3 regions of the Streptomyces sp. L2 genome follow, and region 1 is predicted to be linked to each of the others. Evidence: predicted binding sites of a transcription regulator. Region 1 holds the regulator's gene; each other region holds the start of a gene.
What was found. Region 1 encodes HrcA, which represses chaperone genes, less so after heat shock. Its sites were predicted from a motif close to TTNGCACTCNGNNNNNCNGAGTGCNAA; they were not measured.
Positions count from the first base shown of each region.

Region 1 (6,138 bases):
CCCGCAGGGCCCCGGACGCGACCGGGACTGGCTCGGCCGGGGCGCGCTGTCCTTCCTCGCCGAGGCCTCCGACCTACTCGCCGGCCAGCTCGACGAGAACCTCGTCGCCGCCCTCACCGGCCAGCTGCTCGTGCCCCGGCTCGCCGACTGGTGCGCGATCTGGCTGGAGGACGAGGCGACCGCACGCGGCGGCGACGGCACCGGACCCGCCCGCGTCTGGCACGCCAGCGAGAACCTCATCGAGGAACTGCACCGGGCCCTGGAGAAGGAGCCGCCCCAGCACGGCGACGGGCTGCTCCGCTCGGGCCCTGAGCCGTACGCCTGGCCCGGCGACGCGCTCGGCCCGCAGCACGCCGACGGCACGGCGCTGGCGTACCGGCTGATCGCCGGCGGCCGTCCGCTGGGCACGCTGGTCATCGGCCGCTGCGGGCTGTCCCGCTTCCCCGACGAGGTCACCGGGCTCGTCGAGGACCTCGGCCGCCGGGTGGCCCTCGCCATCGGCGCGGCCCGCCAGTACGCCCGGCAGGCCACCATCAGCGCCGTCCTGCAGCGCGGCCTGCTGCCCGGCGCGGTCGCGGAGATCCCCGGGCTGCGCAGCGCGCTCGTGTACGAGCCGTGCGACAAGGGCGGCCCCAGCGGCGACTTCTACGACCTGTTCCCGGCGGGCGACGGCCGCTGGTGCTTCGCCGTCGGTGACGTGCAGGGGAAGGGACCGGAGGCCGCCGTCGTCATCGGGCTCGCCCGGCCCTGGCTGCGGCTGCTGGCCCGCGAGGGATACCGGGTCGCCGACGTGCTGGACCGGCTCAACCAGCTCCTCCTCGACGACGCGACCGAGGCGGCCGACGCCGCCGCCCGCGCGCTGGTCACGGCCGGCGGGCGGCCGCTGATCGCCGGGGACGGGCCGCAGACACGGTTCCTGTCCCTGCTGTACGGGGAGCTGACGCCGTACGAGGGCGGTGTGCGCTGCACGCTGGCCTCGGCGGGGCATCCGCTGCCGCTCGTCCTCAGCCCGGACGGGTCCGTCCGTACGGCGGCGCGCCCCCAGACGCTGCTCGGTGTCGTCGAGGACGAGTCGTATACGAGTGAGACCGTCGAACTGCGGTCCGGTGACAGTCTGCTGTGCGTCACCGACGGGGTGACCGAGCGGCGCTCGGGCTCTCGGCAGTTCGACGACGGTGATGGACTGGCGCGGGCGCTGGGCGGCTGCGCCGGGCTCAGTGCGGAGAGGATCGCTGAGCGGATTCGGCGCCTGGTGCATGATTTTGGCGGGGGGCTGCCTGAGGATGATCTTGCTTTGCTGGTGCTGCAGGCGGAGTGACGCCTCGGGCGCCGGTGTGGTGTGTCGGCTGCGGGGCGGTGGGGGTTCTCGCGCAGTTCCCCGCGTCCCTTTCGGGGCGCTGCTGTCGAAGGCGTTGCCTTCGCGCCCGAAGGCTGTGGGACTTCATGTCCCGTCCTTGTTGGACAATGGGCGGTATGCCTTCCGCACTTCCCGATGGTGAGCCTGTTCCCGGTGATGGGGCGCTGCCGGACTCCGCGCTCGCCGGGGTCGCCGGGCGGCCCCTCGGGTTCTATCTGCATGTGCCGTACTGCGCGACCAGGTGCGGCTACTGCGACTTCAACACCTACACGGCGACCGAGCTGCGCGGCACGGGCGGGGTGCTGGCGTCCCGGGACAACTACGCGGACACGCTGATCGAGGAGGTCCGCCTCGCCCGCAAGGTGCTCGGCGACGACCCGCGCGCGGTGCGTACGGTGTTCGTCGGGGGCGGTACGCCGACCCTGCTGGCGGCCGGGGACCTCGTACGGATGCTGGGGGCGATCCGCGACGAGTTCGGGCTGGCGCCGGACGCCGAGGTCACCACGGAGGCCAACCCCGAGTCCGTCGACCCGGCGTACCTCGCCACCCTCCGCGAGGGCGGCTTCAACCGGATCTCCTTCGGGATGCAGAGCGCCAGGCAGCACGTGCTGCGCGTGCTCGACCGCACCCACACCCCGGGCCGCCCCGAGGCCTGCGTCGCCGAGGCCCGCGCGGCCGGGTTCGAGCACGTCAACCTGGATCTGATCTACGGCACCCCGGGGGAGAGCGACGACGACTGGCGCGCCTCCCTGGAGGCGGCCCTCGGCGCGGCCCCGGACCACATCAGCGCCTACGCCCTCATCGTCGAGGAGGGCACCCAGCTCGCCCGCCGCATCCGCCGGGGCGAGGTCCCGATGACCGACGACGACGTGCACGCCGACCGGTACCTGATCGCCGAGGAGACCCTCGCGGCGGCCGGCTTCGACTGGTACGAGGTGTCCAACTGGGCCACCTCCGAGGCGGGCCGCTGCCTGCACAACGAGCTGTACTGGCGCGGCGCCGACTGGTGGGGCGCCGGACCGGGCGCGCACAGTCACGTCGGCGGCGTGCGCTGGTGGAACGTGAAGCACCCGGGGGCGTACGCGGCGGCCCTCGCCTCCGGGCGTTCCCCGGGCGCCGGACGCGAACTGCTCTCGGCGGAGGACCGGCGCGTGGAGCGCATCCTGCTGGAGCTGCGGCTCAGGGAGGGCGCCCCGCTGTCCCTGCTGCGCGAGCAGGGTCTCGCGGCCTCCAGGCGGGCCCTCGCGGACGGACTGCTCCAGCAGGGGCCGTACGACGACGGCCGTGCCGTGCTGACCCTGCGCGGGCGGCTGCTGGCGGACGCGGTGGTGCGGGACCTCGTGGACTGACGGAGCCGGCCCGCAGGGGGAGACTCAGGGCACGGTCACGAAGTCGATGAGGCGCTCCACCGACCCCAGCAGCTCCGGTTCCAGGTCCCGGTAGGAGCCCACGCGGGCCAGGATCGCCTGCCAGACCGCGCCGGTGTTGTCCGACGGCCAGCCCAGCGCCCGGCACACGCCCGTCTTCCAGTCCTGGCCGTGCGGGACGCGCGGCCAGCCGGGGATGTCCAGGGACGACGGCTTCACCGCCTCCCAGATGTCGATGTACGGGTGGCCCACGACCAGCGCGTGCTCGCTCGTCACCGACTCGGCGATCCGCCACTCCTTCGTGCCCGGCAGCAGATGGTCCACGAGTACGCCGAGGCGGGCGTCAGGGCCGGGAGCGAACTCGGCGACGATCGAGGGCAGGTCGTCCACGCCCTCCAGGTACTCCACGACCACGCCCTCGATGCGCAGGTCGTCGCCCCACACCTTCTCGACCAGCTCGGCGTCGTGCCGGCCCTCCACGTAGATGCGGCCGGCGCGGGCCACCCGGGCGCGGGCACCGGGTACGGCGACCGAACCGGACGCCGTACGGGTGGGACGCACCGGAGCGGAGGAGGACGACGGGCGTACGAGCGTCACCACGCGCCCCTCCAGCAGGAAGCCGCGCGGCTCCAGCGGGAACACCCGGTGCTTGCCGAAGCGGTCCTCCAGGGTCACCGTGGCCGCCTCGCAGCGGACCACCGCCCCGCAGAAGCCGGAGCCGGGCTCCTCCACCACCAGACCGGGCTCCGCCGGAACCTCCGGGACGGGCTTCGGTTTCTTCCAGGGGGGAGTGAGGTCGGAGGAGTACTGGCGCATTCGGATGACGATAGGAGAAGCGGCGCGCCCGCACGCACGACACGCCGAAGCCGGGCGGCGGCGCGGCTCAGCTCACGCCGAAACGCGCCGCCAGCGCGTCCCGTTGACGTCGCACGAAGGCCGCGTCCACCACCGCTCCGTGACCGGGGACGTACAGCGCGTCCGGGCCGCCCAGCGCCAGCAGCCGGTCCAGGGCGTCGGGCCAGCGGGACGGTACGGCGTCCGGGCCGGCCTGCGGCTCGCCCGACTCCTCGACCAGATCGCCGCAGAACACCACCTCCGGGTCGCCCGGCACCAGCACCGCGAGGTCGTGCGCCGTGTGGCCGGGTCCGACGTTGGCCAGCAGCGCCTGCCGGCCCTCGCCGAGATCGAGGGTCCACTCGCCGGACACCAGGTGGCGGGGCGTGGCGAGGGCGGTCACCGCCGCGTCGGCGTCCTCGGCCGGCAGGCCCTCCCGGACCGCGTCCGCGCGCAGCTCCCCGCGCCCGGCGGCGAACACCGCGTCCGTGCCGACCGCCGCGTACACCTCCGCTCCCGCGAACGAGGCCGCGCCGAAGACGTGGTCGAAATGGGGATGCGTCAGCGCGAGATGAGTCACACGGCCGCCGGCCAGCACCTCGGCCTGGGCGCGGATCCGCGTGCCCTCCGCGAGGCTCGACCCGGCGTCCACGAGGAGCGCCGCGCCCGCCCCGACGACCAGCCCCGCCGTGCAGTCCCAGCCCGGCAGCCGGCACCGCCCGACCCCCGCGCCCAGCCGTTCCCACCCCAGCCCTTCCCAAGTCAAGGTCATACCGCGACGCTAACTCCACGACCCCCGGAGCAGCACCGACCTTGCCCGGGGACCACCCCACGGCCGTACACTGGGCCGGGGAATGCTGGCACTCGCATGCGCAGAGTGCCAGGCGGAAGACCTGAAGGGCCGCGGGGACGACATGCTGGAGGTGTGCGCGGGTGCTGAGTGAACGCAGGCTGCAGGTGCTGCGCGCCATCGTCCAGGACTATGTCGGAACCGAGGAACCGGTGGGGTCCAAGGCGCTCACCGAGCGGCACAGCCTCGGCGTGTCCCCGGCGACCGTCCGCAACGACATGGCGGTCCTGGAGGACGAGGGGTACATCGCGCAGCCGCACACCAGCGCCGGGCGGATCCCCACGGACAAGGGCTACCGGCTGTTCGTTGACAAGCTCGCGGGCGTCAAGCCGATGACCGGGCCCGAGCGCCGGGCCATCCAGAACTTCCTGGAGGGCGCCGTCGACCTCGACGACGTCGTCGCCCGCACGGTGCGGCTGCTCGCGCAGCTGACCCGGCAGGTCGCCGTCGTGCAGTACCCGTCGCTGACCCGGTCCACGGTGCGGCACGTGGAACTGCTCGCGCTCGCGCCCGCGCGCGTGATGCTTGTGCTGATCACAGACACCGGTCGGGTCGAGCAGCGGATGATCGACTGCCCGGCTCCGTTCGGCGAGGCGTCTCTCGCGGACCTCAGGGCGCGGCTCAACAGCCGGGTCGCCGGCCGCCGGTTCACCGATGTGCCCCGGCTGGTCGAAGACCTGCCGGAGGGCTTCGAGGCGGAGGACCGCGGCACGGTCTCGACGGTGCTCTCCACGCTGCTGGAGGCGCTCGTCGAGGAGAGCGAGGAGCGGCTGATGATCGGCGGCACCGCCAACCTCACCCGCTTCGGGCACGACTTCCCCCTCACGATCCGGCCCGTCCTGGAGGCCCTGGAGGAGCAGGTCGTGCTCCTCAAGCTCCTCGGCGAGGCGAAGGATCCGGGCATGACCGTGCGCATCGGTCACGAGAACGCCCATGAAGGACTCAACTCAACTTCAGTGGTGTCGGTCGGCTACGGTTCGGGCGGCGAGGCAGTAGCCAAGCTCGGCGTGGTCGGACCGACCCGCATGGATTACCCGGGAACGATGGGAGCGGTAAGAGCGGTGGCACGGTACGTCGGACAGATCCTGGCGGAGTCGTAAGTGGCCACGGACTACTACGCCGTTCTCGGCGTGCGCCGCGACGCGTCGCAGGATGAGATCAAGAAGGCGTTCCGTCGGCTCGCGCGCGAGCTGCACCCGGACGTCAACCCGGACCCGAAGACCCAGGAGCGGTTCAAGGAGATCAACGCCGCCTACGAGGTGCTGTCGGACCCGCAGAAGAAGCAGGTCTACGACCTCGGCGGCGACCCCCTCTCCCAGTCGGGCGGGGCGGGCGCGGGCGGCTTCGGAGCAGGCGGCTTCGGCAACTTCTCCGACATCATGGACGCGTTCTTCGGTACTGCGTCGCAGCGCGGCCCGCGCTCGCGCACCCGGCGCGGCCAGGACGCGATGATCCGCATCGAGGTCGAACTGGACGAGGCGGCCTTCGGGACGACCAAGGACATCCAGGTCGACACCGCGGTCGTCTGCAACACCTGCAACGGCGAGGGCGCGGCCCCCGGCACGTCGGCCCAGACGTGTGACATGTGCCGCGGCCGCGGCGAGGTCTCCCAGGTCACCCGGTCCTTCCTCGGCCAGGTCATGACCTCCCGGCCCTGCCCCCAGTGCCAGGGCTTCGGCACGGTCGTGCCGACCCCGTGCCCGGAGTGCGCCGGTGACGGCCGGGTCCGC
Region 1 is NZ_QBDT01000001.1:5,432,131-5,438,268, forward strand. It holds gene DBP14_RS24235 (SpoIIE family protein phosphatase) at 1-1,318, shown strand, start outside; gene hemW (radical SAM family heme chaperone HemW) at 1,474-2,706, shown strand; gene DBP14_RS24245 (DUF3097 domain-containing protein) at 2,731-3,540, opposite strand; gene DBP14_RS24250 (MBL fold metallo-hydrolase) at 3,608-4,330, opposite strand; gene hrcA (heat-inducible transcriptional repressor HrcA) at 4,492-5,508, shown strand; gene dnaJ (molecular chaperone DnaJ) at 5,509-6,138, shown strand, end outside.

Region 2 (6,138 bases), 1.1 Mb from region 1:
CGTCGAAGCCGATGCGCTCGGCGGCGGCCGCGGCCTCGGCGAACGCGCCGATGACGGCGTCCAGGTCGGCCTGGGTCATCGCCTTGCCGGTGGCCTCGTCCTCACCGATGCGCAGCCCGGACGGGCCGACGGCGGGTGCCTCGGCGAAGGGCGGCTGGCCCTCCTTGCGGACCATGCCGATGTGCCACAGCTGCGGGACGATCGTGCCGCCCCCCGCGTGCACCGCCTCGGCGACCTTCGCCCAGCCCGCCAGCTGGTCCTCCCCGTGGAACCGCGGGACGCGGCTGCTCTGGCCCGCCGAGTCGTGCCCGACGTACGTGCCCTCGGTGACGATCAGGCCGACCCCGGCGGCGGCGCGGCGGGCGTAGTACGACACGACGTCCTCACCGGGGACGCCGCCCGGGGAGAACATGCGGGTCATCGGGGCCATCACGATCCGGTTGGGGACGGTGAGGCCGCCGAGGGTGATCGGGCGGGAGAGGATCGCTGCCGCTCGGGAGGCGATGGGGGTGACGGTCACGGGGAGGGCTCCTTGGGAACGGGGCTGCTTATACCGCATGGTATGTGCGCACGCATTGTTGCAGCTCCTTAAGCAACCTCCTATGCCGTACGGCACATTCCCGAGGAGGGGGTTCTGTTTCGCCGGTGACTGCGGGTGCTTCGTGGTTGCTCGCGCAGTTCCCCGCGCCCCTGAAGGGGCGTCCACTGCACCTACCTCAGGGGCGCGGGGAACTGCGCGACAAGCCCCCACGCACCCGCAGCCGCCGACAACGCCCGAGGGCGGCACCCCTTGTCGCGAATTTCTCGCAACAAAGGGTGCCGCCCTCGGCAAGGACGTTGATCAACCGGAGCCGGAGCCCCGAGGTCGATCAGAAGTCCATGTCACCGCCCGGCATGCCGCCGCCGGCCGGCGCCGCGGCCTTCTCCGGCTTGTCGGCGATGACGGCCTCGGTGGTGAGGAACAGCGCGGCGATGGACGCGGCGTTCTGCAGAGCGGAACGCGTCACCTTCGCCGGGTCGATGATGCCCTCGGCGACCAGGTCGACGTACTCACCGGTCGCGGCGTTGAGGCCGTGACCCGGGGTGAGGTTGCGGACCTTCTCCACCACGACGCCGCCCTCAAGGCCGGCGTTGACGGCGATCTGCTTCAGCGGGGCCTCCAGCGCGAGCTTCACGGCCTGAGCGCCGGTCGCCTCGTCACCGTCGAGCTCCAGCTTCTCGAAGACCTGGGAAGCCTGCAGCAGGGCCACGCCACCACCGGCGACGATGCCCTCCTCGACGGCGGCCTTCGCGTTGCGGACGGCGTCCTCGATGCGGTGCTTGCGCTCCTTGAGCTCCACCTCGGTGGCGGCGCCGGCCTTGATGACCGCGACACCGCCGGCGAGCTTCGCCAGGCGCTCCTGCAGCTTCTCGCGGTCGTAGTCCGAGTCGCTGTTCTCGATCTCGGCGCGGATCTGGTTCACGCGGCCGTTGACCTGGTCCGAGGAACCGGCACCGTCGACGATGGTGGTCTCGTCCTTGGTGATGACGACCTTGCGGGCGCGGCCCAGGAGGTCCAGGGTCGCGTTCTCCAGCTTGAGGCCGACCTCCTCGGAGATGACCTCGCCGCCCGTGAGGATGGCGATGTCGCCGAGCATGGCCTTGCGGCGGTCGCCGAAGCCCGGGGCCTTGACGGCGACGGACTTGAAGGTGCCGCGGATCTTGTTGACGACCAGGGTCGACAGGGCCTCGCCCTCGACGTCCTCGGCGATGATCAGCAGCGGCTTGCCCGACTGCATGACCTTCTCCAGGAGCGGGAGCAGGTCCTTGACGGAGCCGATCTTGGAGTTCGCGATGAGGATGTAGGGGTCCTCCAGCGAGGCCTCCATACGCTCCATGTCGGTCGCGAAGTAGGCGGAGATGTAGCCCTTGTCGAAGCGCATGCCCTCGGTGAGCTCAAGCTCCAGACCGAAGGTGTTGCTCTCCTCGACGGTGATGACGCCTTCCTTGCCGACCTTGTCCATCGCCTCGGCGATCAGCTCGCCGATCTGGGTGTCGGCGGCGGAGATGGACGCGGTGGAGGCGATCTGCTCCTTGGTCTCGACGTCCTTCGCCTGCTCCAGCAGGGCGGCGGAGACGGCCTCGACGGCCTTCTCGATGCCCCGCTTGAGGGCCATCGGGTTGGCGCCGGCGGCTACGTTGCGCAGACCCTCCTTGACCAGGGCCTGGGCGAGCACCGTCGCGGTCGTCGTACCGTCACCGGCGACGTCGTCCGTCTTCTTGGCGACTTCCTTGACGAGCTCGGCGCCGATCTTCTCGTACGGGTCCTCCAGCTCGATCTCCTTGGCGATGGACACACCATCGTTGGTGATCGTGGGGGCGCCCCACTTCTTCTCAAGGACGACGTTGCGGCCCTTGGGGCCGAGGGTGACCTTGACGGCGTCGGCGAGCTGGTTCATACCGCGCTCAAGGCCGCGCCGCGCCTCCTCGTCGAACGCGATGATCTTGGCCATGTGAAGTGGTCCCTCCAGGACTGGGGGTGATTCTTCGGACCGCGCCCGCGCCCGCGACGGACGGCCTGCCTGCCTCGTGGTTCCTTGCCCCACCCGGCTTGCGGGCCTCACCGACCCGGTCCTTCGTTGTCACTCTCACCTTCAGAGTGCTAACGCCAATGATTAGCACTCGGCACCGTCGAGTGCAAGGTGCGCCCGCGAAGCGGGCTCGTTGAGGGGTGGTGGTCGGGTGACGGGTGGGCGCAAGCGCCTCTCGGGGGTCGGCCGTGCCCTCCGCCGTCGGCGAAACGGTTCGTGCGCCTCCCCCGCACGGTGAGCGCACGCCCCCGGTCCGGGCATGCCGAAGGGCCCGTACCTCGGGAGGTGCGGGCCCTTCGTGCAGCTACGTTTCAGGCGGTGACGCGAACCATGTCGGCCTGCGGGCCCTTCTGGCCCTGCGAGATCTCGAACTCGACCCGCTGGCCCTCTTCAAGGCTGCGGTAGCCGTCCATCTGAATGGCGCTGTAGTGGACGAAGACGTCCGCACCACCGTCGACCGCGATGAAGCCGTACCCCTTCTCCGCGTTGAACCATTTGACGGTGCCCTGAGCCATGCCTAACTCCCCTATTACTGGCCCTTGCACAGATCCGCACTTCGCGGACCCGGGTCAGACCTCGCCCACCAGTGTTCGGGGGCGTGCGCCGGAACGCGTCGACCGCGGCTGAATGTATCTGTCCAACTGCCGTCTGCAACAGGTCAATCGGACGAGAATTCTGGACGAGCCCGATCCGGAATGTGGTGAGAATTCGCCCGAATTCAGGGCAAGTCGGGCCGAACAAAGGGGGTGAATGCCGCAAAAGGGCCACACAGTTTGGCCATTTCTTGCCGGGTCCGCGGCACCACTCCAAGGCTCCCGACCCTCGGTCCGGGAGCGCGTTCCCCAACTCTACCGCGCTCAATCACACAGAATTGCCCCCTCCGTTTCTCTCACGGAGAGGGCACTGCACCCATTAGCGGCTGCCGCCGCGGGGATGAACAATGAGTGACCGGCATTACCGAAGGTAATGTTCGGTCATTCGGTCAGCCGCCGGCGACGGCCGGAATGATGGAGACGCCGGCGCCGTCGGGGGTGGCCGTCTGCAGGCCCTGCTCGAAGCGGACGTCGTCGTCGTTGACGTACACGTTGACGAACCGGCGCAGCTTGCCCTGGTCGTCCAGCACGCGGGCGGCGATCCCGGTGTGGTGCTTCTCCAGGTCCTCGATGACCTCGGACAGCGTCGCGCCCTCGGCGGCGACCTCGGCCTGCCCGCCGGTGTAGGTACGCAGAATGGTGGGGATGCGAACGGTCACGCTCATGCGAGGCCAGCCTCTCGGAAGGAGTCCAGGTTCGGGCGGATGGTGGCGGTGAGGCCGGTCCCGGCCACCGCGTCCAGGGTCTTGAGGCCGTCGCCCGTGTTGAGGACGACCGTGGTCTTCGTCGGGTCCAGCAGGCCCTCCTTGAGCAGCTTGCGGGTGACGCCGACGGTCACGCCGCCCGCCGTCTCCGCGAAGATGCCCTCCGTGCGGGCCAGCAGCTTGATCGCGTCGACGACTTCCTCGTCGGTCACGTCCTCCACGGCCCCGCCGGTGCGGCGCGCGATGTCGAGGACGTACGGTCCGTCGGCCGGGTTGCCGATGGCCAGCGACTTGGCGATCGTGTTCGGCTTCTGCGGCCGTACGACGTCGTGCCCCGCCTTGTACGCGGTCGACACCGGCGAGCAGCCCTCGGCCTGCGCGCCGAAGATCTTGTACGGCTTGTCCTCGACCAGGCCCAGCTTGATCAGTTCCTGGAGACCCTTGTCGATCTTCGTGAGCTGGGAGCCGGACGCGATGGGCACCACGAGCTGGTCCGGGAGCTGCCAGCCGAGCTGCTCGCAGATCTCGTACGCCAGGGTCTTGGAGCCCTCCGCGTAGTACGGCCGCAGGTTGACGTTGACGAAGCCCCAGCCCTCGCCGGCCGGGTCGCCGATCAGCTCGGAGCAGAAGCGGTTCACGTCGTCGTAGTTGCCCTCGATGCCGACGAGGTCGCCGCCGTAGATCGCGGCCATGACGACCTTGCCCTGCTCCAGGTCGTGCGGGATGAACACGCAGGAGCGGAAGCCGGCCCGCGCGGCGGCGGCGCCGACCGCGCCGGCGAGGTTGCCGGTGGAGGAGCAGGACAGGGTGGTGAAGCCGAAGGCGCGCGCGGCCTCCAGGGCCTGGGCGACGACGCGGTCCTTGAAGGAGTGCGTCGGGTTGCCGGAGTCGTCCTTGACGTACAGACCGCCGGTGACGCCGAGCTCCGCGGCGAGGTTGTCGGCCTTGACGAGCTTGGTCCAGCCGGGGTTGATGTTCGGCTTGTCGGCCACGTCGGCGGGGACGGGCAGCAGCGGGGCGTACCGCCAGATGTTCGCGGGGCCGGCCTCGATGCGTGCGCGGAGTTCCTCGGTGTCGTAGGCGGAGAAGTCGTACGCGATCTCCAGCGGGCCGAAACACTCCTCGCAGGCGAAGAGGGGGCCGAGCGGGACGCGGTGACCGCACTCGCGACAGCTCAGGGCCGCGGCGGGACCGAGGTCGACGGCGGACGTCGAGGCGGGGGCGGAGGTGCTGGAGTCTGCAACTGTCTGCGCAGCCATGTGAGGCGAGGCCCTTTCTCCTCATCTTTCTCACGACGCACTTCGCCGTGAGACGGATTTGGCACCTTCCCTAGCCGGGAGCCTCGCCACGAAGACGAGTGCCGGCTGGAGGGTTGCCGGGGCTTCATCGGGCCGTTTCCCTCTGCCCCTCTGGATGAGCGGTATTCGGTTGTGGACGCTTGCGACCCCCGGCATGCGACGGTCGTCGGCGTTGTTCAAGACTGTAACCGAAGGCCAGGACTGTTGAGATAGTCGTCCGAACCGCGAGATGGATCACGGTGACGCACCGTGATCACGAGGAGTGAGGAGCCGCAGGCCGTGCTGGAAGAAGTCGAGCGCTGGCTGACCACCCGGTCCTGGTCCGTGGCCGACCGTCCGCCGCACAAGATACTGGCCGCCAAGCGGTGCTCGGGCCAGTCGATCAGCGTGGTGCTGCCCGCGCTGAACGAGGAGGCGACGGTCGGGGCGATCGTCGAGGTCATCCGCCGTGACCTGGTGGAGCGGACGCCGCTGGTGGACGAGATCGTCGTGATCGACTCCGGCTCGACCGACCGCACCTCCGAGGTGGCCGCGGCGGCAGGCGCCCGCGTCGTCCACCGGGACGCGATCCTCCCCCGCATCCCCTCCGTCCCCGGCAAGGGCGAGGTGCTGTGGCGCTCACTTCTGGTCACCCGGGGTGACATCGTCTGTTTCATCGACGCCGACCTGCGGGAGTTCTCCGCCGACTTCGTCTCGGGCATCGTCGGCCCGCTGCTGACCGATCCGGACGTGCAACTGGTCAAGGCCATGTACGACCGCCCGCTCGCCGGTGCCACCGGGCAGGGCGGCCGGGTCACCGAGCTGATGGCCCGCCCCCTGCTGAACATGCACTGGCCGCAGCTGGCGGGGTTCGTGCAGCCGCTCGGCGGGGAGTACGCGGCGCGGCGCGGCCTGCTGGAGCAGCTGCCGTTCCCGGTGGGCTACGGCGTCGAGCTGGGCATGCTCGTGGACGCGCTGCACCTGGTGGGCCTGG
Region 2 is NZ_QBDT01000001.1:4,301,485-4,307,622, reverse strand. It holds gene DBP14_RS19235 (NADH:flavin oxidoreductase) at 1-559, opposite strand, end outside; gene groL (chaperonin GroEL) at 870-2,492, opposite strand; gene DBP14_RS19225 (cold-shock protein) at 2,882-3,085, opposite strand; gene DBP14_RS19220 (MoaD/ThiS family protein) at 3,553-3,828, opposite strand; gene thrC (threonine synthase) at 3,825-5,126, opposite strand; SAM riboswitch class I at 5,145-5,287, opposite strand; gene DBP14_RS19210 (glucosyl-3-phosphoglycerate synthase) at 5,445-6,138, shown strand, end outside.
Region 2: a site for HrcA is predicted at 2,619-2,645, ahead of groL (chaperonin GroEL). Genes of this name have one in related genera too.

Region 3 (6,138 bases), 2.4 Mb from region 1:
TGGCGGCCCGCGCCGGCTCCCCGGTGGTCGAACTCAACCGGGCGGTCGCGGTGTCCATGGCGCGGGGACCGGCCGAGGGACTCGCGGTCGTCGACGGCCTCGCCGCCGAACCCGCCCTGCGGGACTACCACTTGCTGCCCAGCGTGCGTGCCGACCTGCTGGCCCGCCTCGGCCGTACGGCGGAAGCCCGCGCCGAACTGGAACGGGCGGCGTCCCTGACCCGCAACGAACGCGAGCGTGACCTGCTGCTGCTGCGCCGCGCGGCCGACCTCTGACCGGACGAGCCCGCCGGCGCCGGGTCAGGCGGGCCGGCCGATCAGCATCGTCGGGGCGCCCGCCACCCGGGTCAGGAACACCGTGGCCGCGTGGGGCCCTTGGGGCTTGACCTTCCTGCGCAGCTCCTCGGGCTCGACGGCCGACCCGCGCTTCTTCACGGTCAGGACACCGACCTCGCGCTCCCGCAGCAGGGCCTTCAGCTTCTTCAGGTTGAAGGGGAGCTGGTCGGTGATCTCGTACACCGAGGCGTACGGGGTCACGTGCCGTTCGTCCGCGGTGACATAGGCGATGGTGGGGTCGATCAGGCCGCCGTCCAGGTCGTCGGCCACCTCGGCGACCAGATGGGCGCGGATGACGGCACCGTCGGGCTCGTACAAGTACCGTCCGACGGGACGTACTTCGGGGTCGGGCAGCATGGTGGCGGGCGAGGCCCACACGCCGGCCTCGGAGGGCAGCAGTACGGCCCGCCGCGCGCCGGGCGTCACCTGGGGGCCGAACCAGAGCACGGCCTCCTTGACGTCCCCCCGGTCCGAGATCCACTCGGCCTCGGCGTCCGCCGGGATCGCCTCGTGAGGGATGCCCGGGGCGATCTTCAGGGCCGCGCGCGGAGCCTTGCGGGCGGCCTCGACCGCCCAGGACAGCGGCGGTGAGTAGGCCTCCGGATCGAAGACGCGGCCCCGGCCGCCGCGCCGGGCGGGGTCCACGAACACGGCGTCGTACGCGGCCGTGTCGACCTCGGTGACGTCCGCCTCCCGCACCTCGATCAGCCCGGCCAGCCCGAGCGCCTCGGCGTTGGCCCGCGCCACGGCGGCGGTCAGCGGGTCCCGGTCCACCGCGAGCACCCGGATCCCGGCGCGCGCGAGGGCGATCGCGTCGCCGCCGATGCCGCAGCACAGGTCGGCGACGGAGCGCACGCCGGCCGCGCGGAAGCACTCCGCCCGGTGCTCCGCCACGCTCGCCCTGGTCGACTGTTCGACCCCGTTCGGGGTGAAGAACATGCGCTCCGCGTCCCCGGCCGCGAACTTCGCCGCCGCCCGCTGCCGCAGCCGGGCCTGGCCGAGCGCGGCCGACACCAGGCCGGCGGGGTGGGTGCGGCGCAGCCGGGTGGCGACGGCGAGTTCGTCCGCCGGGGCCGTGCCGCGCACCTCGTCGAGGAGGGCCCGGCCCTCGGGGGTGAGCAGCGCGTGGAAGGAGGAGAGCCGGTCGTTCACCGGGCCGGAGTCGTTCGCGGGGTCGTGGTGGTTCACCGGGGCTTGGTCGTTCACCGGGTCATTGTGGGCCAGTCGGTGGATCGTGCGCCTCCGGCGGCGGTGTCGGGCCGGGTTCGGGGGTGCCGCCTGCGAGGATCCGGGCCCATGCGAGCAGTAGTACAAAATGACAAAAATCGGTCACGCTTCCGTAGGGCGGTCCACCGCCACGGAACCGTCGCACTGGCCGGCGTCGCGCTGGCCTCCCTGTCCCTGGCCGCCGGCTGCGCCGCCCCCGGCACGGACGCCGGACCCGCCCACGCCAAGAAGTCCGGTCAGGGCGGCCCCGCCCGCCACCTGGACTCCCGCGCCGCCCGCCTCGCCGCCGAACACACCCAGCTGGTCGCCGCGGCCAAGAAGTGGGGGCTGGACCAGGTCCCGCTGACGCCCCCGGCGCCGCCCGCCGAGAAGCCGAAGATCACCGCCCGCCCCGGCTTCGAGGTCGACGGCCAGGTCGCGGACGACCTGCCGCCGGTCTTCACCACCATCCCCACCAAGCAGAAGATCGTCTTCCTCACCATCGACGACGGCTCCGAGAAGGACCCGAAGTTCCTCAAGATGATGAGCGACCTGAAGATCCCGTACACGGCCTTCCTCACCAACAAGGAGATCAAGGACGACTACGGGTACTTCCGGAAGATGCAGGCCGAGGGCCACACCCTCAACAACCACACCCTCACCCACCCCTACCTGCCCGGACTCTCCTACGAGGAGCAGAAGCACGAGATCTGCGGCATGCAGGACATCATGAAGAAGCAGTTCGGCAAGGCGCCGACCGTGCTGCGCCCGCCGTTCGGCAACTACAACCACGACACCCTCGTCGCCGCCAAGTCCTGCGGCATCAAGTACGCGCCGATCTGGGACGAGGAGGTCTACGTCGACCACTGGGAGTACCGCGAGGACGACCAGGACCTCCACCCCGGAGACATCGTCCTCACCCACTTCCGCGGCCTCGCGGACTGGGGCGGCAAGGGCACGATGATCGACGACATGCGGCGCTTCCTGAACCGCGTCACGCACGACGGCTACGCGGTGGCCCGCCTGGAGGACTACCTGTGAGGCACCGGGGGCGGCGAGCGGGCGGCAGGTCCCGCCGCCACGCCGGGAACAGGGGCCTGGCCGCCGTACTCGCGGCGGCGGCGCTCCTCCTCGCCGGGTGCGCCCAGTCCGTGGATCCGATCGAGCGGCTGGGCAAGAAGGCCGCCGAACGGGTACGGCCAAACGCGCCCGTCACCGTTCCGGGCCAGGCCTACCGCCACTGGGGCCTGACCGCCCCGCTCGCCCGCCCCCCGCTTCCCCCGGCCCGCCCCCTCGCCGAGTTCTCCGCACCCCCGGGAGCCCCGCCTCGCCTCCCCGTCGTCGACCACGTCCCTACCCACGACAAGGTCGTCTTCCTCACCTACGACGACGGCGCCGGCCAGGACGCCCGCTTCGCCGACATGGTCCGCGAACTACGGCTCCCCGTCAGCATGTTCCTCACCGACCGCGTCCTCGGCCCCGGCTACGGCCACTTCGCCCGCCTGCGCTCCGTCGGCGCCGGCATCCAGAACCAGACCCTCGAACACCGCGCCCTCACCGGGCTGCCGTACGCCGGCCAGCGCGCCGAGATCTGCGGCCAGCAGGACAAACTCAGGTCCCGCTTCGGCATCCGCCCGCACCTCTTCCGCCCGCCCTACGGCACGTACGACACGACGACCCTCCGCGCCGCCGCCGACTGCGGCATCAGAGCCGTCGTCCTCTGGCGCGCCACCACGACCCCGAGCGGCCTCACCTACCGCCAGGGCGAGCACACTCTCCGCCCCGGCGACATCATCCACGTCCGGGGCCCGAGGCTGCGGTCCCGCACGAGCCGGCTGCTGAGGAGGGTGGAGGAGAGGGGGCTGACGGTGGGGCGGCTGGAGGACTACCTGTAGGAACCGGCTCCTGTTCCGGCACCATCCAGCCCCGACCGGCACAAAAGCAGCCCGTCCGGCGTTTGAGGGCGAGGGCCGCCAGGCCCGAAAGCGGGGGTGTGGGGGCGGCAGCCCCCGCGACGGCACCCGCAACCCCGGGCACCGAACCGACACCACGCGCCCCGAACCCCCCGACGCGCCGCACAGCAACTGGCACTCCGCTTGACCGAGTGCTAATCGCAGTCATAGTCTCGGCTCTGGCACTCCCCACTGGAGAGTGCCAACACAGCGACGGGCAGGTCCGGCACCCGCGACGACGGATCCACCTGGTCGCCACCTCAGACAGTTAACCCCGTGAGATCTCCGAAGGGGGAGGTCGGATCGTGACGACCACCAGCTCCAAGGTTGCCATCAAGCCGCTCGAGGACCGCATCGTGGTCCAGCCGCTCGACGCCGAGCAGACCACCGCCTCTGGCCTGGTCATCCCGGACACCGCGAAGGAGAAGCCCCAGGAGGGCGCCGTCCTCGCCGTGGGCCCGGGCCGCTTCGAGAACGGCGAGCGCCTTCCGCTCGACGTCAAGGTCGGCGACGTCGTGCTGTACAGCAAGTACGGCGGCACCGAGGTGAAGTACAACGGCGAGGAGTACCTCGTCCTCTCGGCTCGCGACGTGCTCGCGATCATCGAGAAGTAGTCACCTCCAAGCAACCTTCTGCTTGAGCTGCGCCCCTGGCCCCCGCGACCGATAACGAAGCCGGGCGTCCGGGGCGCAGTTGTCTTTACACCCACAGATTTCCGAGAGGGCTTCCGCTGTCATGGCGAAGATTCTGAAGTTCGACGAGGACGCCCGTCGCGCCCTTGAGCGCGGCGTCAACAAGCTGGCCGACACGGTGAAGGTGACGATCGGCCCCAAGGGCCGCAACGTCGTCATCGACAAGAAGTTCGGCGCCCCCACCATCACCAACGACGGTGTCACCATCGCCCGCGAGGTCGAGGTCGAGGACCCGTACGAGAACCTCGGCGCGCAGCTGGTGAAGGAGGTGGCGACCAAGACCAACGACATCGCGGGTGACGGCACCACCACCGCCACCGTGCTGGCGCAGGCCCTGGTCCGCGAGGGTCTGAAGAACGTGGCCGCGGGTGCCTCCCCGGCGCTGCTGAAGAAGGGCATCGACGCCGCGGTCAAGGCCGTCTCCGAGGACCTCCTCGCCACGGCCCGCCCGATCGACGAGAAGTCCGACATCGCCGCCGCCGCCGCGCTGTCCGCCCAGGACCAGCAGGTCGGCGAGCTGATCGCCGAGGCCATGGACAAGGTCGGCAAGGACGGTGTCATCACCGTCGAGGAGTCCAACACCTTCGGTCTGGAGCTGGACTTCACCGAGGGCATGGCCTTCGACAAGGGCTACCTGTCGCCGTACTTCGTGACGGACCAGGAGCGCATGGAGGCGGTCCTGGAGGACCCCTACATCCTCATCAACCAGGGCAAGATCTCCTCGATCCAGGACATGCTGCCGCTGCTGGAGAAGGTCATCCAGGCCGGTGCCTCCAAGCCGCTGCTGATCATCGCCGAGGACGTCGAGGGCGAGGCCCTGTCGACCCTGGTCGTCAACAAGATCCGCGGCACGTTCAACGCGGTCGCCGTCAAGGCGCCCGGCTTCGGTGACCGCCGCAAGGCGATGCTGCAGGACATGGCCGTCCTCACCGGCGCCACCGTCATCTCCGAGGAGGTCGGCCTCAAGCTCGACCAGGTCGGCCTGGACGTGCTCGGCTCCGCCCGCCGCGTCACCGTCACCAAGGACGACACCACGATCGTCGAGGGTGCCGGCAAGTCCGAGGACCTGACGGGCCGCGTCGCCCAGATCAAGGCCGAGATCGAGAACACAGACTCCGACTGGGACCGCGAGAAGCTCCAGGAGCGCCTCGCGAAGCTGGCCGGCGGCGTGTGCGTGATCAAGGTCGGCGCCGCCACCGAGGTGGAGCTGAAGGAGAAGAAGCACCGTCTGGAGGACGCCATCTCCGCGACCCGCGCCGCGGTCGAGGAGGGCATCGTCTCCGGTGGCGGCTCCGCGCTCGTCCACGCCGTGAAGGTGCTGGAGGGCAACCTCGGCAAGTCCGGCGACGAGGCCACGGGTGTCGCGGTCGTCCGCCGCGCCGCCGTCGAGCCGCTGCGCTGGATCGCGGAGAACGCGGGCCTGGAGGGCTACGTCATCGTCTCCAAGGTCGCCGAGCTGGAGAAGGGCAACGGCTACAACGCCGCGAGCGGTGAGTACGGCGACCTGGTCAAGGCCGGCGTCATCGACCCGGTCAAGGTGACGCGCTCCGCGCTGGAGAACGCCGCGTCGATCGCTTCGCTTCTGCTGACGACTGAGACGCTGGTCGTCGAGAAGAAGGAAGAGGAGGAGCCTGCGGCGGCTGGGCATGGTCATGGGCACGCCCACTGATCTGCTGCGCTGAAGGTACGGTGCCCAGTCCCCTGCGGGGGGCTGGGCACCGGTGTTTTTGTTCTTGTTCGGTTGGGCGTCTGCCCCCGGGGGGTTCGTTGCCGGGTGCGGCGCCGTTGTGGCTTGTCGCGCAGTTCCCCGCGCCCCTTACGGGGCACGGTTCGTTGCCCGGGTGCGGCGCCGTTGTGGCTTGTCGCGCCCACGCGGCGGTAGCCGCAAATCGACACAGCCCCGCGCCCCTTACGGGGCGCTGCTCTTGCGTAGGCGGGTCAGGACCAAGTGGG
Region 3 is NZ_QBDT01000001.1:3,013,797-3,019,934, reverse strand. It holds partial or broken gene DBP14_RS12785 (DUF6596 domain-containing protein) at 1-275, shown strand, start outside; gene DBP14_RS12780 (class I SAM-dependent methyltransferase) at 300-1,649, opposite strand; gene DBP14_RS12775 (polysaccharide deacetylase family protein) at 1,632-2,582, shown strand; gene DBP14_RS12770 (polysaccharide deacetylase family protein) at 2,639-3,436, shown strand; gene groES (co-chaperone GroES) at 3,799-4,107, shown strand; gene groL (chaperonin GroEL) at 4,229-5,854, shown strand; gene DBP14_RS12755 (benzoate/H(+) symporter BenE family transporter) at 6,095-6,138, opposite strand, start outside.
Region 3: a site for HrcA is predicted at 3,626-3,652, ahead of groES (co-chaperone GroES). Genes of this name have one in related genera too.